DNA from 4 places in the Pseudovibrio sp. Ad13 genome. Region 2 is predicted to be linked to each of the others. Evidence: riboswitches for the same ligand, from Rfam matches in the RefSeq annotation. Region 2 holds a riboswitch; each other region holds the start of a gene.

Region 1 (5,604 bases), on a different contig from region 2:
CGCACTGCCCAACTCACCTGAATAAATACTTGTATTACCAACTGAAAAGCCGATGCCGCCAACGGCCATCAGCGCCGCGCCTGCTTTGATCTGCAGCACATTGTAGTTTTGTGTGTTGCGCAGAATGTACTCAGGTAACGCTGGTGAGTTTCTTAGTCCGGTCACTAACATGCCGGAAAAGGCGACGAATGTTGCGAGCAATGTGACTACGGTACCGCCGCCAATCTGCTCGAAACCAACTGACAGCACGGTGTTTTGGCTAATCGGATGAAGCAGTAACCCTTGGACACCTTTCAGGTAGGCAGGGTAGATGACCCCGCCGATTGAGAGTGCGAGAATGATCGTCGCACGCAGTGTCAGCTGATGCGATAGAGGCAGATAAGCCAGAACTGCGATCATCGCTGCCATTGCTGCGTGGATTGCAGCGGCGTGGATGTCCCCCTGTGGTTTGAACTCCACTTGAGACTGCCAGAGGATCAATTGTGCCGTTACATCAGGCAAGTTCAGCGTTGTGTCGATGAGCAGGCATGCTGCTGAACTGATGGCGATGAGGAGAAGGGCACGGTTGAAAAAACGGGTCGCCCGCATACGCTCCTGAATAAACAGGCTGGAATAGACAATAAGTAATCCAAGAACACCAAGCGCGAACAATCCAACAGACAATATGGTCCATAGGTTCTGCTGCTGAGTGAGCAGTTCAGCTTGATTGAGCTGATTGTGCAGGCCACCTGTCGCAGGATCGAAAATCGACGCATACGATGACGCTGACATGAAGTGTATCGATAAACCAATTAAAACGAAAAGGAGCAATACAGGAAGTAAGAGGGCTCGAAAATGCATTTGGGTACCCCAGGAAATTCCTCGGCATAATTGTTTGAAATTATTGCGCATTTATTAAGAATTCTAGGGATGAACCGGGTTTAATTCTAAAAAGTATCGAAAAGTGCGGTGCATATGACGTTTATCTGACACTCCCAAAGCAAATTTATGAAAATTGTAAGTAAATGTTTCGTTGAGTGAAATTCTTTATATACGTGAATACTCGTATTTATCTTCAAGTTGAGAGGAAAGAGGGACGGGCTGTCAATTATGATTCTCTTCTCTTTTCACGACAGCATTTAGTTCATTTTTTATGGGCAATTGATGTGCATTGTAGTTCACCATCTTGCTGAAACAACTTTCAGGTGGTCTTGAACGATGCAGTGGTCCAGCTTGTTTTTATACTCAGCGGTTTCGGTTTTGCAGCCAACTGGCGGTGAGCGAGATAACATCTTGCCGAGTTGGAGCTCAACCACAGCGCGCCATGGTATCGTGGAAAGCATTGAGCGTATGGCTCGGGCCGGGAGCCCTGAATATGTGAAACTCGATGACCGTGTTGCTGTTTTGGTTGGCGATGGGGCTTTATGGAGTGACGCGCTGGCTGGCGCAGACAATGAAGTGAGACCACCTGAAGCTGGCGACAGTTTTGGTAGCTTTGCTGATTACTCTGAGAGTGTACGTGCTCATCTATCATTACGCGGGCCAAAGGCTGTTGGCGCAACGTATAGAGAGTTCGCTTTTCAGCCTCTGAAAGAGTTGGTGGGGTTCTTGAAAGAACATCACTTTCAGATTTGGGTTTTAAGCTTTGGAGACCATGAAGTAGATCGCACTATGGCAGAGTTGAACTACGGGCTTCCGAGATTTCGGGTTATCGAGGTTGCTCCCCACGCAGCGCCGGTGTCTTCAACAGATCTTGCCCGAATTATCTGGGAGAGGATAGGAACAGCACCCCAGATTTTTCTTGGACGATCTCACAGTGATCTTGGCTTGCTGAAGCTTGCTGGAAAAGGTGAGGGGGTGCTTAAAATCCAAATTTCTGCCAGCCAAAATGCTTCCACTCAGACACCGGATTCAACTCCTGATGATTCTGGAGAGCAGCAGAACTCCTGGAGCTTTGTGGTTTCTCCTGAGGAGCATTGGCTAAGGAAATATTCGTGGCAGGCACCTTCGGAGAGAACTTATAGCAAGAACTAATAGAAAATACTGAGACTTTCGTTGCAAGCTGCCCGAGATATATTTGATCTATTCTAGTTTTAATCGATTGAAAATCTGAGTGCTTTTGTAATGTTGAATAATATCCGATGTTTCTGAGGTAATTTTATTTATTTTGATGAAGATCAATGAAGAGATGGGGCACTCTGATATTTCTAAATACAGCTTCGGCTGGCACTCGGATGGGGGAGTGTCAACTTTCTTAAAGGCGTGTACCAACGGGTACACGCCTCTTTTTTTGCCTGCAGCTCTGGCGGGTTACGAAGGCTGTTGCATACCTCTGATTGTTGCTTATCCCAACTGCCTCTTATTTCTAGTTGTGTCTTCTCTTGTAATTTAGGATATTCCCGCTGTTGGGTTCTGTAGAAGCCAAGCTTCTTGGATGAAAAGGGAATGCGGTAGGGATGACCAAAGATGGGCCCGAACCGCAGCTGCCCCCGCAACTGTTACGTGGTGCGTTCTTCATAAAAGCCACTGGAGATGATCTCTGGGAAGGCGGAGGACGCAAAAGCCATAAGCCAGGAAACCTGCCCGACACGACATAAACTCATGACCGCACGGAGGGTGCGAAGAGGAGCATATTAAATGCATATTGAACCGGGTTACGTTTCCGCCGCCAAGGTTATTGCTGCCAATGCGGGTGCCGTTGGCGTTATTGTCTGGGGCTGCAAAGAGCAGATTTCAGAATTCCAGAAAGAGCCATTCACACCACTGAAAACGCTATTGGCTGCGGTTTTCTTCTCCATTTTCATGCAGAGCTTCCATATGTCTGTTGGAGCATCAGAACTTCACTTTGTTGGTGCAATGGCGATGTATCTAACGCTCGGGTTTACCCCTGTTCTGCTTGGGTTTGCCATTGGCTTGCTGTTTCAGGCGCTCGCTTTTGATCCGCAGGACATGTACCACCTTGGCGTCAACAGCTTGTCTTTGATGTTGCCGCTGATTGCTGTTCATTACCTGAGTGGCCGTGAGCTGTTTTCCAAAGAACTGACCAAGCGTGTGAACTTTGCGCAGATTCTGAAGTTGGATGCGATGTATTATGCTGGTGTGACTGGCATGGTTGGCTTCTGGTTGATGATTGGGGACGTTGCTACGCCGTTTACGGCATGGGCGCAGTTTGCTCTGTCTTATCTGGTAATTGTTGCTTGTGAGCCATTGGTCACCTTTATTGCAGTGAAGGGGCTCAAGGCCGTTGAAGACAATGCGATTGTTCGGAACCTGACAGTGGTTCCGCAGCTGAAGCTGGCGTAAATTTTTACGAGCCTGTTTGTTATTGGGGCAGCAGAGTAAACCTGCTGCCCTTTTTCTTGCGTGGAAGTGACCAGGTGTTGTCGTGAAATTCTCCGTTTGAAGAGAAAAAGCGACGGATTTGATCATCGCTGAAGTGTTATGGATTGCCCCTTGGCGCTGCTTCCACTATGAGTGCTCTCCAGAGATTTCATTGTTTACACAGATCAGGAGATGCAGGCAGTCCATGGCGCGCCAGTTCATCTATCACATGCACGGGGTCTCCAAGGCCTACGGTGCAAAAAAAGTACTCGACAATATTCACCTGTCTTTCTACCCGGATGCGAAAATCGGTATCCTTGGTCCAAACGGTGCAGGTAAGTCTACTCTTTTGAAGATCATGGCTGGTCTTGATAAAGAGTACACCGGTGAAGCATGGGCTGCAGAAGGTGCCAAAGTTGGCTACCTGCCGCAGGAACCAAAGCTGAATGAGGACAAGACTGTCCTTGAAAACGTGATGGAAGGCGTTGCGCACAAGCAGGCTCTTCTGGATCGTTATAACGAACTGATGATGAACTACTCAGATGAGACAGCCGATGAAGGCGCTCAGCTGCAGGACATCATTGATGCGCAGGATCTGTGGAATCTGGAAAGCCAGGTTGAGATGGCAATGGAAGCGCTTCGCTGCCCTCCATCCGACTCTCCTGTAAATAACCTTTCTGGTGGTGAGCGTCGCCGTATCGCGTTGTGTCAGCTGCTCTTGTCCGAGCCTGACCTGATGCTGCTTGACGAACCAACCAACCACCTTGACGCTGAGACCGTGCACTGGTTGGAACGCCATCTGCGTGAGTTCAAGGGTTCCGTTCTGATCATTACCCACGATCGCTACTTCCTTGACAACGTGACTGGCTGGATTCTGGAGCTCGACCGCGGTCAGGGCATTCCTTATGAAGGCAACTACTCCACTTACCTTGGTCAGAAAACCAAGCGTATGGAGCAGGAAGGCCGTGAGAACATGGCTCGTTCCCGCGCTATCAAGCGTGAACAGGAATGGATGGGCATGACGCCGAAGGGCCGTCAGACCAAGTCAAAAGCCCGTATCAATGCTTATGATGCGCTGTTGACTGCTCAAGAAGAGCGTATGCCTTCTATTGAGCAAATTCTGATCCCTGTTGGTGAGCGTCTGGGTAACAATGTTATCGACGTTCAAGGCGTTTCCAAAGGCTTTGGCGATCGTTTGTTGATTGATGATCTGACCTTCAAACTGCCACGTGGCGGTATTGTTGGTATCATCGGTCCAAACGGTGCTGGTAAGTCAACACTCTTCAAGATGTTGTCCGGTCAGGAAAAACCAGACAGCGGTGAAGTGGTTGTGAGTGACCGCGTTCACCTTGGTTATGTGGATCAGTCCCGTGATAAGCTGGATGACAGCAAGACCGTTTGGGAAGAAATTTCCGAAGGTGCTGAAGTGATCTACCTTGATAAGAAAGAGATCAACTCACGCGCTTACTGCTCCTCCTTCAACTTCAAGGGTGCTGGACAGCAGGCGAAAGTTGGTGACCTTTCCGGTGGTCAGCGTAACCGCGTGCATCTTGCTAAGGTTTTGAAGTCAGGCGCAAACGTTCTTCTGCTCGATGAGCCGACCAACGATCTTGACACCGAAACACTTGCAGCTCTGGAAGATGCACTTGAGAACTATGCTGGTTGTGCCGTGGTTATCTCGCACGATCGTATGTTCCTTGACCGTCTTGCAACGCACATGCTGGCCTTTGAAGGTGATAGCCACGTTGAGTGGTTTGAAGGTAACTTTGAAGACTACGAAAAAGACAAGGTTCGCCGCCTGGGTGCACACGCTGCAGACCCAAGCCGCATCAAGTACAAGCCACTTACTCGCTAAGTCTAGTTTGCTTGAAAGAATTAAGGCCCGCACTTTGCGGGCCTTTTTTGTTGTTTTACTAGATGGTTAGCAGCTCGAAGACAGGTTCACGCCGCAAAGCTTCTGTCTGCGCAGCACCTCCATCGCGGTCGCTTCGAATTTCGTTGCGATAGCTGGCAAAGTCCCAATGGTGTGGAGCAACGTCTGACGCTGGTCGTTCACCAGGTTGGATACCTGCATGAGAGAGTTTCTGCTCGATGGTTTCGACAAAGGATTTATCATTCTTCAAATCTTGCGCCGTGTACTGGGAATCTTCAGCACTTGGGCGCAGGTAAAGAGTAAATTGAGCACCGACTTGTACGCGTGAGCCTTCTGTCACGCGTGTCATGTCGGTTACTTTCCATTTATCGACCGGAGAGTCTTCCGAAAAGAGAAGTGTGTTAATGGCATCAAAGGCTTGTGGTACCTGA
Region 2 (5,604 bases):
CAAGCCCAGTGGTAATGGAGCGCAATGAGCGGTCATTGATATCGACCACCCGGCGCCAGACAATCCGGCGCTGGTCAATATTCTCTGCATTGCCCCAATAGATGTGGTTGTCGATCATCGCAGAAAGCAGGTTATGCGCAGCGGTGATTGCATGCAGATCACCTGTAAAATGGAGATTGATATCCTCCATAGGCACCACCTGCGCGTAACCGCCACCCGCAGCTCCACCCTTCATGCCAAAACACGGGCCTAACGAGGGTTCACGCAAGCAGATGGTTGTTTTCAGCCCGATGCGATTGAGCGCGTCGCCCAGGCCCACAGTTGTCGTAGTCTTGCCTTCTCCCGCTGGTGTTGGGGAAACAGCTGTCACAAGTATGAGTTTACCATATGGATTGCTGCTCAGCTCTGGCATCTCATCCAGATTAACCTTGGCTTTAAACCGGCCATAAGGTTCAAGAGCGTCCTCCGGGATCTTCAGATTTTGAGCGATGCGCGCAATGGGTTTCATGCCTGCTGCGCGGGCAATTTCAATATCTTTCATGGAAAATCTCCAGATTAGAACGTGTAATCAAATGAGCCGGAGAGAGCGTCAAAAACGCAAATCAGGCAGGAACAGCAATGTAATCTCTACGTAGAATCTCTACCGAATGCACCTGCAAAGTTCAAGATTGAGGTAGGGCACTTGAAACTAACTTAGTTAACGGTGCTCATCTGTGTTTTTGCTGAGATGTGAAATATTATTGCCTGAATAGCTGTTGGTCTGTTCTAAAATTCACCAGACTGCGCTTGCGCGGCAAATCCAAGAGCAGTAGAGCTGGTTGGCTTTTATAAACAAACTGCGCCGTGCCGTAGTTTCGTCGGTTAGGTCACCCCATGTTTTTATTTGAAGTTGCCGCGCTCGGTGCCGCTGCCACCTGGGCTATTGGTGGTCTCATTTCAGCAAAGCCTGCAGCACACCTTGGAGCCATTGGCTTCAACTGTGTGCGTATGTGGTTTGTTGTGGTGTTTCTGGGTATCTATGTCATTGCAACAGGCACATGGAATACGGTTGATTCAAGCCACGCTTCTCTCATCTTTCTCTCTGGCTTTGTCGGCATCTTCATGGGGGACACTTTGTTGTTCCTCACGCTCAATCGTATGGGGCCGCGCCGCACAGCCATCCTGTTTTCCATGAACGCACCCATGTCAGCGCTTCTTGGTTGGCTGTTTCTGTCAGAGGAACTGTCATTTCAGGCACTTGTTGGTATCTCATTCGTTCTGGTCGGCGTTATCCTCGCCATTGCGTTTGGAAAGCGCAAAGACCAGCTTCATAAATGGGAGGCGATTAGAGGTCCTGTTGCCATTGGTGTCCTCTTTGGCACGTTGGCCGCACTTTCCCAATCAGTCGGGTCAATCATCATTCGTCCCGTTATGGAAAGTGGAGCAGATCCCGTCGCCATCTCGCTTATGCGCTGCACCATTGCAGCCTTTGGTTTGCTGGTGCTCTTTTACCTGCCGGGCCGTCCTTTCAGACTGGCGAACCCAATCAACAAAGAGATTGTCGCACTGGCCTCCTTGTCCGGCATGCTTGGCATGGGTATCGGCATGACGTTGATCCTCTATGCGCTGAGTGGCGGAGAGGTGGGCATCGTTTCTACCCTGTCTGCAACCACTCCAGCGATGATGCTGCCTGTCCTGTGGTGGCAAACCAAAGAGTTTCCTGCCATTGGGGCATGGATTGGTGCACTCCTCGTCATTCTCGGCTGTGCTTTGATTTTCATGAGTTAAACAGACGATATGCAACCATGCTGCCTAAGTACCACAAGCAGGTGCGACCTCAAGTGGCCGCACCGCAAGATCTGGTAGTGTGGCCGCATCAGCAATTTCTGTGAGTTTTGCAGGCAATTGGTCGAATTTTATCAAGTTCGCTATTCAGCCAGTTGACGAAAGCCCCTGAAATCTGATCAATAGCCGGGCATTTGGTATTTTTGTCGATTAGATAAAAATGAAAAGGGAACACGGTCCGATTGGAAAAGCCGTGGCTGCCCCCGCAACTGTAAGCGTAGAGTTGTTGCTCACACATGCCACTGACGCAGCTGTTTAAAGCAGTGTTGGGAAGGCGGAGCAACAGTAAGGACGCGCAAGCCAGGAGACCTGCCAGATGCAGTCACTCACCCACGGCACGGGGCGTGCTAAGGGGCGGTATTCCGTTCAGGTGACATTCACAGTGCGTCTGAGCGGCAATGAATCTGACTTTATTTCAAAAGGTTAGAACCAGATTTCTTCAAAGACGCACAATGCAATCAACAGCATGGCATCCATCATGGATGCTGTGAATGATGGACCAAACTCGTGCGTAACACATCTTGGATCGCAGCTACCCTCAAATCTGGTGTAGCTCTCTCAGCTCTCTTCAGCTCAACAGTTATCTCATCCGCAAACGAGACCGAGCTCGATGAAATCATTGTCATCGCCAACAGAACGGAAACCGAAGCCGGCAAAGTCGGCTCCACTACCCACGTTGTCACCGAAGAAGACCTAAAGAATGACGGCGCTACGTTTGTTCAGAATTACCTCGCGCAGCTCCCGGGCATCTCTCTCACTCAGAATGGCGGAGCCGGTACACTGTCTACTCTTCGCATGAGAGGTCAAAATGGTAGGTACATTAAAGTTCTGGTTGATGGTTTGGATCTAACAGACCCAACACGTGGGCAACCTTCGACAGCGTTTCAGCATATGTTGCTCGCAGATGTAGAACGTATTGAGATACTCAAAGGCTCACAAAGTGCTCTTTATGGAGGACAGGCGATTGCAGGGGTAATCAATATTGTATCTAAGCGTGCTCCAGCAGGAACAGTTAAGCAATCTGCACGAGTTGAAGTAGGTTCTTACGATACAAAAAATGTTTCATATGGTGTTCGAGGAGCATCAGATCGTGCTGATATTGCGTTAGGTGTCGAGCATTTTCGTACAAGTGGGTTTAGTGCGGTTTCACCAAAAGGTAAGGCAGCCGATGATGATGGTTATGAAAATACGACGCTGACAGTAAAAGGTTCCTTTGATCTAACTGAGAATCTCAACGTTTACTTTGCAGCAAGAGGTACCAAGGGGACCACTGAACTTGACAGCCCAGGTAAGCCGAACGTCAAAGATGACATGCATTATCGGCAGATTTCAGTAAAGGTAGGCGCGAACTACTTGGCGTTTGAAGATCGGTTTTATTCTGATTTTTCGGTTCAGGTTACAGATATCAAGCGTGAACAGGATTTTGCAGACGCGGCCAAAGAAAAATCTGTTTTTGAGGGGAGGAGAGTTAAATTCGACTACCTTGGTGAGTACGAAGTTAACGAAAAGACAAAGCTCAATTTTGGGGGAGATTGGTCCCAAGAGTTCTCAAAAACAAATGACCCGATCGACGACAGCAGTTCCATTGGTGGAGCTTTCCTTCAGCTTATGATTGAACCACTCAGTGGGTTGAATTTGGCTAGTTCAGTGCGTTTTGATCAACATAGTGAATTTGGCAGTTTTGTTTCGAAACGATTGACTGCTTCTTATGAAATTAATGAAGATTTGAGAGTTCGAACCAGTGTTGGGAATGGGTTTAGAGCTCCCTCGCTTTACGAACTTAATCACCCTAGCTATGGCAATCATGAGCTTGAGCGAGAAGAAAGCCTTAGCTTCGATGTCGGCGTAGATAAGAAATGGCTGGATGGGCAGCTTTCAACCTCCGCTACTTATTTCAATATTTTGACTGACGACTTGATTGATTATGATAATTCGATCAGCAAATATAATCAGATAAAAGGGACGTCGCGCAGTCAAGGTGTAGAGTTGGAAGTTAGTTATAAGCCAACCGATCGCTTGGTTTTGACCGCAGGCTATACATACACCTACTCTGTTGGTCCAGATAAGGAACGTTTAGCTCATGTTCCTCTTCATGATCTGAGTGTGGCAATGAACTATGGTTTTACAGACGACATTTCGCTGAATGTGAATGGTACCTATCTTGGTGAAAATCTTGGATCTGATTGGCCCAACATCGTAGCTATGGAAGATGTGTTCCTGTTAGGTGCCAAAGCCTCATATGATGTGAGCAAAGAGGTAGAGTTATATGTTCGCGGTGAGAACCTATTAGATCAGGATTATGAGCTAATTAACGGCTATCAGACACCGGGTCTTTCCGTTTACGCTGGTCTTACTGCCAGTTTCTGATTAAGTATGCCGCTCGGTGAAAGCTGAGCGGCATCTTGCAGGGGATGGCTCTGCTCGGGCTGCCTTCCAATGTCTGTACGCCTTTCAAAAGGTCGAAATGCGAAATAAGATCAAAAAGATCATGCAAATGGCGTTTCTGATGGCTCTGGCAATCAGTCCTGCTGTTGTACGAGCGGACCAGAGCGAGGCGGAGGCACCCCGGCGAGTTGTCTCCATGAACCTGTGCACCGACCAGTTTTCCATGCTACTTGCGGGCAAAGAACAACTTGTATCAGTCTCCAAATTAGCATCTGACCCAACGCTCTCCGTCATGAGTAAAGAGGCAAAGGCCTATCCGGTCAACTTCGGCGGGGCGGAAGAAATCTATCTGATGAACCCTGATCTGGTGATCGCAGGGACATACACAAACCAAACCACAGTCCAGATGCTGCGCGGTCTCGGAATAACGGTGGTTCAAGTGCCGCCCGTTCGCACGATCTCAGACATCGCCAAAGAGCTACGACGTCTCGGTAAGGTATTGGGACGTGAACAACAAGCTGAAGCGCTTGCACAGCAGTTCACCTCCGAAATCCAACAGTTAATCGACGTCCAGCCAGATGAACAGGCACGGGCAGGGGTCTACTACGCCAATGGGTACACGGCGGGAGATGGTAGCCTCGTCAATGAGTTGATCACAACGGCAGGCCTGCAGAATATTGCCAATAATCTGGGCTTGAAGGGCACAAGTAAACTGCCTCTGGAGCTGCTGATCCTCGAAGACCCACAGTTGCTTGTTGAGGGCACTCAGTTCTCAGATAAACCAGCACTGGCTTTTGAACTCCTCGCTCACCCGGCATTGAAGCGAACACTCGGCAACAGTGGCCGCGTCATGGTTGAAGACAAATACACCATTTGTGGTCTGCCGTTTGTGACGCAAGCTATTGGTAAACTGGCCAACCAAGCCACCAAATTAGGAGCGCAAGCCGAATGACAAAGCATCCGGATGCTCCGTTGATTATGACACTATGCCTGATCGCTGCTGTCTTGTTTGTAACCTCGCTCATGATCGGCGCTGCTGATTTAACATTCATGCAGCTGATTAAAGCAGCAGTCGCCGCAGAAAAAACACTCGTTTCCATCGTCTTTTGGGAAATCCGCGTGCCGCGCGCCCTTCTGGGCTTAATCACGGGTGCAACACTAGGCCTGTCCGGTGCTGTATTGCAGGGCCTCCTGCGCAATCCGTTGGCGGAACCTGGTTTGATCGGCGTCAGCTCCTCCGCAAGTCTGGGCGCAGTCATAGCTATTTACACAGGACTGACAATTACCATGCCCTTCGCACTGCCAGCGTTTGCATTGCTCGGCGCAGCGATTGCAGCAGTTTTGCTGCCCATGCTGGCAGGCGGGCGAGGGCAGACGCTGACACTGATCCTTGCA
Region 3 (5,604 bases), on a different contig from region 2:
AAGATGATCGATGATCACCGAGGATAACCGCCGTTTTGCCTGCGATCCCTCTCCGGGGTCGTTGACGATGAAAGGATAGATATTTGGTACAGGTCCAATTACGGCTTCCGGATAGCAAGCCTCTGATAAGGCTAATGCTTTTCCGGGGAGCCATTCCAGATTTCCGTGTTTGCCAAAGTGAATAAGTGCGTCCGCCTCAAAGCTGTCGCGCAGCCACATGTACCAGGCAAGGTAATGATGCGGCGGAACAAGCGCCGGATCGTGATAAGTCTCTTTAGGATCAATGTTATAGCCGCGTGCGGGCTGAATGCCGACGGTCACATTGCCGTAAGTCTTCAGCGCCAGCTGGAAAGAGCCGTCAACAATATGCGGATCGTCCTCCGGCGCACCCCAACGTTCCTCAATCCCCTCCCGCACAGCCAAAGGCAGCTGAGAAAACAACTGCTTATAACGAGCAAGCGCAAACACTTCCCCGCCTTTGCGTTGGTTTGCGTTGCTAAGTGAATTGGTAGGACCAGCCAGCAGGTCCTCTATCAACGCCTCGGAAGCTTCCGGCGCATCCTCAGCAACTCCATAACCTGCTGTTTTCATGGCACAAAGCAGGTGTGTGCAAGAGGCAGGCGTGTCCAGCCCAACCCCGTTTGCTATACGCCCATCCTTGTTGGGATAGTTTGCGAGCACTATGCCGACTTTGCGTTGATTTGCGTTTTTGTGTTTCAGCTGCGCCCAATTGGCCGCCAGCGCCGCCACAAACTCAATCCGGTCCGGTTTTGGTACAAAGCGAACAAGCGAACATTGGGTCCTGACATCACGCCCACCTTCTTCCTTAAACGAGATCGCCCGCGTCAAAAGACGACCATCAATTTCAGGAAGCACTACATGCATGGCAAGGTCGCGCGGGGATAAGCCCTGATCGCTCTCCGCCCAGCCTTCTTCCGAGGAAGATGACAAAACGATCTGCAGAACACATGCACCTGGATTGTCCAACACCGTGCCGGAATGAACAGCACCTGCACTCGACAAAGCAAAGGCTGTGGCATTCAAAACCACGTCCGGCGGGCACTGCTCAAACACACTGGAAACAACACCAGCGCATTCCGCAGTTTTCAGGCTCGCCACATAAAGCACCAGCGGGTTTATCCCCTGTGCCTCAAGCTCGTGGCACAAGGCCTGCACTGGCTCGATTGCACCGCTCTGGTACAGCGCCCGATAAAACACAATGGCCGCAACCGGACGGGCTGGATCTTTCCAGCTCGCCCGCACATCATCTAAGGAAGGAAGCGAATGCCCTTGCAGCACCAGCCCGGCCCGCGGCAACGCCATTGGCTCCGATGGTGTCTCAACAGGCAACTCGGCACTCTGCGCGGCATAAAGCAAAGCGTTAGAAAGGTTCTCCGCTCCGCCCTCAATCAGGTATCGCCACAACATGTGCGCGCTCTCAAACGGCACAGTGGAACGCTTCGCCAGCTCTTCGTCCCACTTGTCATCACCGGGCAGCAGAACCAGCTTCACCCCGTCAGCGCGGGCAGCTGCTTCCAACCGCTCAACGCCGTAACGCCAGTATTCAACACCGCCCAAAAGGCGCACCACAACAAGCTTGGAAGCCTGAATGGTCTGCTCAACATAAAGATCAACGGAGTACGGATGCGACAGCGCCAGAAAACTGGCAAGCCGAAGAGAGTAGCCCTCATGCTGGGCATGCGCCGCCGCAAGCCCGGCAAGCTCTGTGTCTGCTGCGCTTAAAAACACAACATCCGCAGGCGCCTGCTCAAGGTCGACGGCCTCTTCACCATCATCCAATCGGCGTGATTGCCCGACAAGTACGTGCATCAGGCCTGAACCAACTCAAATTCACTCAGCGCAGCCTGCACACTGTGTTTGTCCAGCCCCGCAAGACCGATCACAACAAGTTTGGAGTGGCTTTCACTGCCAGCCGCAAACCAGGCCTCCACACGCGGCCCAACCGCCTGCACCAGCACCGGCGCGGCCTTGCCCTCAACCACCACACTGCCCTTAATGCGCAACACACCAGAAACCTTCATGGCCGCTTCCACCTGAGCCTTCACCTCATCAATTGAGGCAAACCGGCGGGTTGGCAGTACAAAACTCTCAAAATCATCATGAGAATGATCGTGATGATGGTGGTCGTGGTCGTGGTCGTGGTCGTGGTCGTGGTCGTGGTCGTGGTCGTGAGCATGCTGCGCTTCATGGTGAGACAGACGCAAGTCCATATCGTCTTCCGCACCGGCATCACGCCCAAGCAGAACATCCAGCGCCAGCTCGCCATGAGAGGCAGCCACAATCTCAACTCCATCACGCACACGGCCACGGATCGTCTGCTTCACCGCCGCCAGCTCTGCCTCGCTCAAAAGGTCCGCTTTGGAAAGCACAACAAGGTCAGCACAGGTCAGCTGATCCGCAAACAGCTCTTCCACCGGGCTTTCATGGTCCAGCGCATCATCCGCTGCCCGCTGCGCAGCAACGGCCTCTTCATCGCAGGCCACTTTGCCAGCGGCAACAGCCGGTGCATCCACCACGGTCACCACACTGTCAACGGTCACGCGCGGCTTGACAGAAGGCCAGTTGAACGCACGCACCAACGGCTGTGGCAGAGCAAGGCCAGAGGTTTCAATCACAACCACATCCGGCACCTGCTCGCGCTCCAGAAGCATCTCCATGGTCGGCAGAAAATCATCAGCTACCGTGCAGCAAATGCAGCCGTTGGCCAGCTCCACCACTTCATCAGCAGAACAGTCCGGGTCAGCACAGCCATTCACCAGTGAGCCATCAAAGCCCATCTCGCCGAACTCATTGACGATCAGCGCGATGCGCTTGTTTTGTGCCTTCATCAGCAGGTTACGCACCAGCGTTGTTTTTCCGGCACCCAGAAAACCAGTGATAATGACAGCAGGGATTTTTTTAGAAGGCGCAGCAAAAGAAACAGTCATAGGGAAATCTCCGGAAAAACAGCAGGCTTCAGCTGCAAAGGCTGTCCAGCAGCCACAAACATCACAAAATGGCAAAGGTCGGCGATACGCTGGTTCAGGCGGCCAGCTTCATCTCGAAAGGCGCGGGCCATGGCGTTTTCAGGCACAATGCCCATGCCCACTTCATTGCCAACAAACACAACGGGGCATGGCAAAGAGCTAAGAACCGCCTCAAGCCGCTCAAGCTCCACGGTCCAGTCCCGCGCCCCGTGCATAAGGTTGGAAAGCCAAAGTGTCAGACAATCAACGAGGATCGCACGATCGCTGCTGGCATGCGTTTCCAGCACGCGCACAAGCTCCAGCGGCTCCTCAACGGTGTCCCAAAGATCGCCCCGCTGCATCTTATGATGCGCGATGCGCTCCTCCATTTCACCGTCAAAGGCCTGTCCTGTCGCGATATAAGTCGGGCGCCGCCCGCTGCTTATAACCAGCTTTTCCGCATATGCGCTTTTCCCGGAACGAGCTCCACCCGTAACCAAGCAATGGCGAACACGAAGGTCGCCTCTCTGTTCAGCCATCTGGGTTAGCTGGTCCCAGAGAAACGAAAAAATGCGCGCAAAGAAGCCGGGGCTTCAATCAAAGAATATGAAAGTACAGCAACTGTCTCGCACGGAGACAGGAAAATATGCGTCATGAGCACCTCTCGCCGTCCACCCGACAGCAGTCCTATGTCAAATCATATCTCCAGCCGGTCTCCTGGCTTGCGGCTCAACCGACCATAGCCCCTTCCCAGCCCTTAAAAGGCCAGTGGGATTTTCGCTAAGGTCTCACCGCTCACAGTTGCGGGGGCAGCTGCGGCTTGTCTCCATAATATATGGAACCGCATTCCCGTTTAATCTTGTCATTCCAAAGCCTGAGCCGGAACAAAAAGAAACTGGAGTTCTGGCCTTAAGTGTGGGACGCAATCAGCTCTCCTGTCAATTGTCTTTGTGAGGATTCCAACATCACCGGAAAATCAAACCCGCAAAATCCGCGGTTTTTGGAGATTTCTGGCTAACCCCCTTGGATATCTCAATAAAAAAATAGAGAAACTGTCCACAAATCGAAAAATACGCAAAAAACGACTTGGCAAACACAACATGCCTCTGTAAAAGCCTCCTCACGCAAACGGCGAGGCAAACTCGCAAGGGTGTCATGATCCCCGGTAGCTCAGTGGTAGAGCAAGCGGCTGTTAACCGCTTGGTCGCTGGTTCGAATCCGGCCCGGGGAGCCATCCTTTTTCGTTTGCAGCCATACGGCAAGATCATCGTGATCCCCGGTAGCTCAGTGGTAGAGCAAGCGGCTGTTAACCGCTTGGTCGCTGGTTCGAATCCGGCCCGGGGAGCCACTTCTTTATCGATCGCCGCCAATGGCAGCCATAGTATGATCCCCGGTAGCTCAGTGGTAGAGCAAGCGGCTGTTAACCGCTTGGTCGCTGGTTCGAATCCGGCCCGGGGAGCCATACTTCTCTTTATATCCTCCCCTTCTTCTTAAATAGCTTATCTCTTCACAAAGCACGTGCGTGCGCGTCTATCCAGAAAACAAGAAAAATGATGGGTAGAAAACCATGTTCACGCGAAGCGAAGGTGCAGCACTATCAAGTGCCGCTGGCCGAAGACATAAAGTCCATTTGGGTAGAACTCTCTTCCGCACAAAAGCGGAGGCGTTCCATTTTGCGTTAAAACTCACCCTGATCCTGCACATGGCCACCCACTGACGCAGCATTGGCTCCTTAAATTTTCAGGGAGTTCATAAGTTGGGAGAGCTGTGCATATCAGCCACGAGCCCCAATACCGTCCGACAGCCCTTGGCACCCACAAAAAATTGGCCGAAATGAAGCCCTGTTCTTTCAAAAGCTTAGCTCATGCGGAAAAATACTAGATTTTTTTGCCATATGTACAAACTGCGATCTACATCACAGATCTATCCAAATCCTATAGCAAATCAACACAATGAAAATTTTACATAATAGCATTTAAATAACCTGAAAGTATAAATACGCGAAACATAATTTATATACAATTATTATGGCATAGATACTCTAAGTAAATGCGTATACCTCTAATATATCTAGTGCATATTATCATACTCACTACTAAGTGATGACTAGTGAAGTGCACATAATAAGGCGCCCCCTCTGGGAAAGTTGCTGCGTAAAAGTCAGGGAGCCATAAATGAGTAGTCTGTTGCCATCCTGCGGTCTGCCGCAAACCTTCAAGTTGCACCTCACAAGATCAGGTTTTCTTGCCGCCTGCATCGCTGCGCCACTCGCTATGGCAGAGCCTTCGCGCGCAGAAACGCCCCCAGCCTCCGCGCCAGCCACAACATCCGGCCCTCAGCTCATCGAAAAATCCGACAATGGCAACACCTACGCCATGCCAGAGGATTATCTGGCCGTCACCGTTGCTCCGCCCTCCAAAACACCCTACGCCGATCCATTAGAGAGCGATTTGTCCATCTGGGTTGGTGAAGTGGAAATTGAGGGCCGCAAGACCCTATGGGTCGAGCTGATCGATAACCACGGCGAGGTCATCTACAATTCCGAGGTCCAGCAAAACGAGACGCATCTGTTGCCTGATGGCAGAGCCATTGCCGTCACCGTGATGCAACCCGCCACTCACAACAAAGCACTACAATC
Region 4 (5,604 bases), on a different contig from region 2:
GGAAATGGCCCGCTGTGGCACACCATCAAATGTGACGGTGCGGTTACAGCTCTTGACGGAAACCTCTGCCAGCGCAGCAGAAGAGGAAAGCAGCGCCACAGCCAGCGCCAAACCAAGTTTTTTCATGAAAAAATACCCTTAAGAATGAAGATCGAATGTCAGAAGAGAGTGTTGTCGGTCCATCAGCTGATCGCGTGTCGTACGCACCTGAAAAGCCTTGGAAACCAAAGCGGGGGAGAGGATTTGCTCCGGCGCCCCAAAGCCAAGCATCTGCCCGTGGTCCAGCAACAGGATCTGGTCACACACCTGCGCCGCCATGTTCAGGTCATGCAAGCTGGTGATGATCGTCAGATTCAGCTCTTCAATAAGCTTGAGGATTTCCAGCTGATGGCGAATGTCGAGATGGTTGGTCGGCTCATCCAAAATGAGCAGCTCCGGCTCCTGCGCCAGTGCCCGCGCCACCATAACCCGCTGTCGTTCCCCGCCAGAAAGCGTGCCAAACAACCGTCCGGCCAGCCCATCCAGCTGCAAAGCGCGGATAGCACGGTCCACCACCTGCCGGTCCCGTTCGCCAGAAGCCGCCAATCCACTGCGATAAGGCGTGCGCCCCAGCTCCACGATCTCACGCACCTTCAGCGCAAAGTCCGTCGGCTGCTCTTGCAGCACCGCCGCCACCCGCTGCGCCGTCACTTTGGCGGAGAGGGACCAGATATCATCGCCGGCAACACAAATCTGCCCGCTCATCGGCTTGTTGAACCGATAGAGCAGCCGCAACAGCGTAGACTTGCCAGCCCCGTTCGCGCCAACCACGCCAAGCACTTGCCCCGCAGCCAGCTCAAAACTCAATGGCTGTAAAACCAACGAACTCTTACGATCAGGCGCCCACGAAACATCGCGAACAGAAACAAAAGCCGCGCTCATGCCAAAACACCCTTGCGCAGCTCAGCCCCAATCGGGCAACTGAAGGTGCCTAAATGATGAGAAACAGGATCCAGCATCGTACCAACCCACCTGAGTGAAACGCTACACATCATCAATGTAACGTTATAACGTTACATTGATTGTCGAATCCTGAGGCAAAAGTCAAGCGCACACGCGCGTCGACTATCAGCGGTTCGCCAAACGATCCGGGATAAAGTTTAAGTCTTGAGGAAACAGGTAACATAAGGCCCTCCGCGCAAAGGCAGGGGCAAACAGAAACCGGATATGTGACAGGCTTTCGCCGATTCAACCATTATGGCCTCCTTCCGGGACGCCCCGCCCGGGTTGAAGTGAAACATAATGGCAGGTCTCCTGACTCGCGGGTCTGTGCTCAGCCAGCCTTCCCGGATCTCTCCAGTGGCATGCTTGGCCTCGCTCTCCGCTTACAGTTGCGGGGGCAGTCACGGAATTAGCGCCTGTTGGCTACACTTCACCGTGTTCCCTTTTAATCCCGAGGCCTTTCGCACCTCAGAAACCATAGGTGCGCATACTGAGTATTGAGCCCCCCAATTGCAAGAGGTTTCGCAAACGAACTCGAAACACTGTTGATAGCAGCCTTACCCACCCACCGTCATCCCGCACTCGATGCGGGATCCAGATCGGCGAGCGTCAGAACCGCTAGCCCTTCACTATCCTGTTCTTGATGACTTCACCGTGCATCCAATGTGTGTCGCTCTGAACGTGATCAGCTCGCACATATTTGGCCATATGTGTTGCCATATCAGTCTCTTGGAAACTCGCAGTGGTTCTGACGACAAAGCCTTCCTGCTTGTTCAGATCCAACTTATTCAACACAGCTTCGACGCTGGTTGGAGTAAACAAACCCCTGTGCAGCACCGGAACAGGGGTAATGCCAAGCTCTGCAAAACGGCCCAATGTCGCATCCCAGCTTTGTGTGACGCCATCAACGATCCAGGCAAAACCCAGAAAGTAAGTGGGTAAGCTGTCATAGATGACGGAGTGCTGTGCGAAGAGATACTCACCAACAATCCGCTCATCTTCAGCAAGGCATGGCGAAACACCTGCCGCAAAAGCTTTCATCCAATCACGGGAAGGGTGATACCCACTGTCAGGACTACGCGCATGGCATCCATTCTGCAGAATAGTTGTGTTCTCACCGTCCATCTTCTCGGTAAAGACAACTTCTGCGGCGCTTGCCAGAGCCGTCGAATCCTTCAGGATCTTGTCATCGCTCATAACACCGGGAGAGCTGGGCAAGTGATAGGTGCGGCCATACTTTTTCATCAATCCCGCAGCTCCTTATCTTCAAAGCTAATAAGGGAACTCTGATTGTAATTCCTATGCTCATTGAGCCAGGACATTGCCCCTTCTTCTTATCGGGAGGTGATTACAAGCTTTAACGAACAACCACAACCACCCACCGTCTTCCCGAACAAGCGCGACTAACTACATCCTTGTCAAAACTACCAGTTTGACAGGGTAATTACCTCATCCCATCCTCATGCATGAAGCGCACAAGCCCTTTGTTATGGGCGGGAGGGTGGTGAATAAAATACTCTTTCGAGGGGAATAAACTCGCCTGTCTGTTTGCAGGTTTCTAGCCTCCCGCCCGCCAAAGGGTTCTCACGCCACCCTCCGTCTTCCCGGACAAGCGCAGCGCAGATCCGGGATCCAGAGCGACACGCTCAGACATAAGCCACGACACAAACACCTCGCTAACCCCGCCATCCACATCCTTGTAAAAACTGTCAGTTTGACAACCGTCGGTTTTCATTCCACATTCACCTGTGAGGCTTCGAAACCTCCTTTAGACAGCGGTAACCGCTCCCGTTAACTAGCGGATTTTTTGTGCCTTTTTTCTAAGGGCGCAGACCCTTTGCTATGAGCGGGAGGGCGGTGAATACAATACCTCTTTCGGGAGGGAATAAACTCGCCTGTCTGTCTACAGGTTTCGAACCTCCCGCTCGCCAGCGGGCCGTCGAAAGCCTTGTTGTCGCGCGGTTGTTCAACACCCTATAGACAGAGGGATTGAGAATGACCGACTCCGCATGCGCCTGTGGCGCCACAAATACTTTCCAAAATGAAATTGACGAAGTCATCGTCGCTGTTTCGGATTTGCAGAACCTCTCGTATATTCAGCACCTTGTGCTGACAGAGAGAATGCAGCACTCCAGTGAGCGCGATGCCCTGTTCACTTTGCATCACGCCTTCCACGATCGCCTCGAAGCGCTGGGAAAAAGCTGCGGAATGTTAGAGCGAGTCGCTCATCCGCAGCCAATAAACACAAAAACTCCGCTTCCTGATTAAGCCGTATGACGCTTTGCTCGCAGGCACCCTCCCGAAAACCCCATCGGTTTTCGATCAGGGAGATGCACAGGAGCAAAGAAAAAAGCCAGCCTCGTAAAAAAGGACTGGCTTAGAAAATGGCTTAATCGTGCAGCGCGCTCTACGTGATCGGTACCCCTGACCACGCAGAGCTCGTTCAACAGCACTGTGATGGGTAAATGGCACAAACCCGTGCCACTTGCCTCCGGTACCAATGGCGAAACGCAAATCCACCCCGCATCCTCGCCAATCGGTGCCCTGCTGGTCTGCGGCTATACCACCCGCCGCAGGTCAGCGCCTCCTTAAAAATACCAGTGCCAACAGCAGCGCGTCTACCCCATGAAAAATCAGGGGTAGTATTCCTTCTACCGCCCCACCCACTGGATCCCGCATCAAGTGCGGGACGACGGCATTGAAGCAACCGCAACAACCTCACCAATACATTATAGTTACATCAGATAATCAAAACGCAGATCTCAACGTCTCTTTTGCTCGGACTGGGTACGTGGGCTCTATGAGGCATTCACAGAGGTAAGGCGTGATTTCGATAAACTGAGCTAAGTAGTAATGGCCAGTTAATTTACTTCCCCAATAACGTGTGATATCCGCCGGTATATTACCTATGGGGAAGTGTTATGAAAAAGCAATTGTTCGCTTTATGCGCTGCTTCTATGTTGATTGCTGGCTGTTCTAGCAGTGGAAGTAATAGTGTAGAAGTCCGCGCTCGAAAGGCTGCCAACCTTTCTATCTGGAAAACCCGTCAGGAGGTTCGCTTTGCAGGGAAGCCATTTGAGGTGGCCGTTGCAAAAGATAAAGCCTTTTCATTTGTTGCTCCCAAAGGCTCAGGATTTCCTTATTCGCCTGCTGAGGTTGAAGGCGTTGCACGCGCTGTAACTGGATGTAAAGCAGAATTTGGGGCAGGAATACTGGCTTTTGTTGGTGGCTTCTCAAAGAAGTCGGATCTGCGAGAGATTCAATCTAAATATTCAGGCTTTGATTATTGGCGTGTGGATCTCAAATGTTAAAAATATTGAAAGCGGTGAGCCTAACTGTTCCATTTATTATGATTGCAGGACTAGTTGGGTGTTCTAATCAATCTCGACCAGCCTTTGAAGATGTGGTGAACCGCGAGATAGTATTTCCTGAATACCCGAGTAGTGGTTGGACTTATTTAAGTTTCTCTCAGGCTCATGGATATCAGGTCAACTATCTTGGCAAAAATGGTCGTGCTTGGTTATGGTATCCGGGGAACTCAGTGGTAGTCCCGGAGGAATGGAAGCGTGATACTGTTGCAGGACAAAAAGCTGTTTGTTGGCGGCATCCAGCGAAGAGCTATAACCCAGTAACGAAGCGATATGGTGGGTCTTTTGCATGCCAGTCGCTGGCATTGTCGCAACGAAGAATCATCGCAAGACTAAAGGGTGATCCTTTCGCGCTTTCTTCTGACAAAATTCCTTATCGGCTCTCGAAGTGTTCCGCACCTAAAGAGTTTGACTTCAATCGTGACCAGTTTCGATGCTGATTAGCGATTGAGCTCTGTGTTTCTGGCTGCAGGTTGGTTTAGGTAAGCGCAAATAATCCAGCACAACCTGTTGCCAACTCACCCCAAATCAAACCGCTTACAAATCCGGTCTACCGGTGTCCCATCAGAGAGCGGCACGGCTTCCAGCACTTTGTAGTCTTTGAAGCCGCGGGAGGTGTAGTAGGCGAGGCCGCCGGTGTTGTCGGCGCGGATGGTGGCGTTGATGGTGGTGAGGCTTTTGCCTTCCAGATTGGCAAGTGTTGTTTTGAACAGCGCACTGCCGATGCCGCTCTTGTGCAGCCCTGGTTTTACGAAGGTGCCGATATCAACCCAGTCAGCGGGGATATCTCCGTAATGGCTGGCGATTTGAAAGCCAAGCGGCTCGCCGCTCTCACGATCAATCGCGCAAACAGTGCTCTCCAGAATATCCGCTTCAAGAAACCACTCGATGAACTCACCTTTGTTCAACGGCTTCTCAAGCGCAGTTGTCCCCCCGGCCTCAATAATCCGGTTGAGCAGAGCGAGCAGTTCGTCCACATCGTTGCGCTGGGTTTTGCGGATGAAAAACTGGGTTGGTTTGGCGGAAGACGTGTCCATTTCTAAAAATCCTGTTCAACGCAATAAATACGCAAATCTTTCAAATCAACGCACATAGCAACGCAAACGACTTATGTGACGGAAATACCCGCATAAGTGCCGAGCAAGAAACCTGCTAAAACTTTGTTCTTGCTCGCAAAGCCTGCGCCAGCGTGCCCTCGTCAAGGTAGTCCAATTCGCCGCCAACCGGCACGCCATGGGCAAGACGGGTCACTTTC

Evidence for each region. A riboswitch is a leader RNA that binds a small molecule or an ion and turns the genes downstream of it on or off. The one in region 2 is predicted to bind cobalamin.
Region 1: it holds a riboswitch for cobalamin, as region 2 does, so the genes downstream of both, PsAD13_RS22235 (energy-coupling factor ABC transporter permease) here and PsAD13_RS14280 (TonB-dependent receptor) in region 2, are expected to answer to the same signal.
Region 3: it holds a riboswitch for cobalamin, as region 2 does, so the genes downstream of both, cobU (bifunctional adenosylcobinamide kinase/adenosylcobinamide-phosphate guanylyltransferase) here and PsAD13_RS14280 (TonB-dependent receptor) in region 2, are expected to answer to the same signal.
Region 4: it holds a riboswitch for cobalamin, as region 2 does, so the genes downstream of both, PsAD13_RS02955 (ABC transporter ATP-binding protein) here and PsAD13_RS14280 (TonB-dependent receptor) in region 2, are expected to answer to the same signal.

What each region holds. Positions count from the first base shown of each region.
Region 1 covers NZ_LMCC01000018.1:143,371-148,974, reverse strand. The annotation lists gene PsAD13_RS22245 (EAL domain-containing protein) at 1-771, opposite strand, end outside; gene PsAD13_RS22240 (hypothetical protein) at 1,198-2,013, shown strand; cobalamin riboswitch at 2,370-2,581, shown strand; gene PsAD13_RS22235 (energy-coupling factor ABC transporter permease) at 2,617-3,282, shown strand; gene ettA (energy-dependent translational throttle protein EttA) at 3,506-5,155, shown strand; gene PsAD13_RS22225 (hypothetical protein) at 5,214-5,604, opposite strand, start outside.
Region 2 covers NZ_LMCC01000013.1:93,450-99,053, forward strand. The annotation lists gene PsAD13_RS14270 (formate--tetrahydrofolate ligase) at 1-541, opposite strand, end outside; gene PsAD13_RS14275 (DMT family transporter) at 874-1,767, shown strand; cobalamin riboswitch at 1,943-2,156, shown strand; gene PsAD13_RS14280 (TonB-dependent receptor) at 2,332-4,191, shown strand; gene PsAD13_RS14285 (ABC transporter substrate-binding protein) at 4,289-5,161, shown strand; gene PsAD13_RS14290 (iron ABC transporter permease) at 5,158-5,604, shown strand, end outside.
Region 3 covers NZ_LMCC01000015.1:231,272-236,875, forward strand. The annotation lists gene cobN (cobaltochelatase subunit CobN) at 1-1,830, opposite strand, end outside; gene cobW (cobalamin biosynthesis protein CobW) at 1,830-2,948, opposite strand; gene cobU (bifunctional adenosylcobinamide kinase/adenosylcobinamide-phosphate guanylyltransferase) at 2,945-3,505, opposite strand; cobalamin riboswitch at 3,656-3,865, opposite strand; tRNA gene PsAD13_RS18300 (tRNA-Asn) at 4,126-4,200, shown strand; tRNA gene PsAD13_RS18305 (tRNA-Asn) at 4,240-4,314, shown strand; tRNA gene PsAD13_RS18310 (tRNA-Asn) at 4,354-4,428, shown strand; gene PsAD13_RS18315 (hypothetical protein) at 5,141-5,604, shown strand, end outside.
Region 4 covers NZ_LMCC01000002.1:462,945-468,548, forward strand. The annotation lists gene PsAD13_RS02950 (ABC transporter substrate-binding protein) at 1-126, opposite strand, end outside; gene PsAD13_RS02955 (ABC transporter ATP-binding protein) at 139-921, opposite strand; cobalamin riboswitch at 1,266-1,476, opposite strand; gene PsAD13_RS02960 (RNA ligase family protein) at 1,600-2,226, opposite strand; gene PsAD13_RS27740 (hypothetical protein) at 2,540-2,716, opposite strand; gene PsAD13_RS02965 (hypothetical protein) at 2,977-3,249, shown strand; gene PsAD13_RS02970 (hypothetical protein) at 3,903-4,292, shown strand; gene PsAD13_RS27530 (hypothetical protein) at 4,286-4,789, shown strand; gene PsAD13_RS02975 (GNAT family N-acetyltransferase) at 4,868-5,386, opposite strand; gene recR (recombination mediator RecR) at 5,502-5,604, opposite strand, start outside.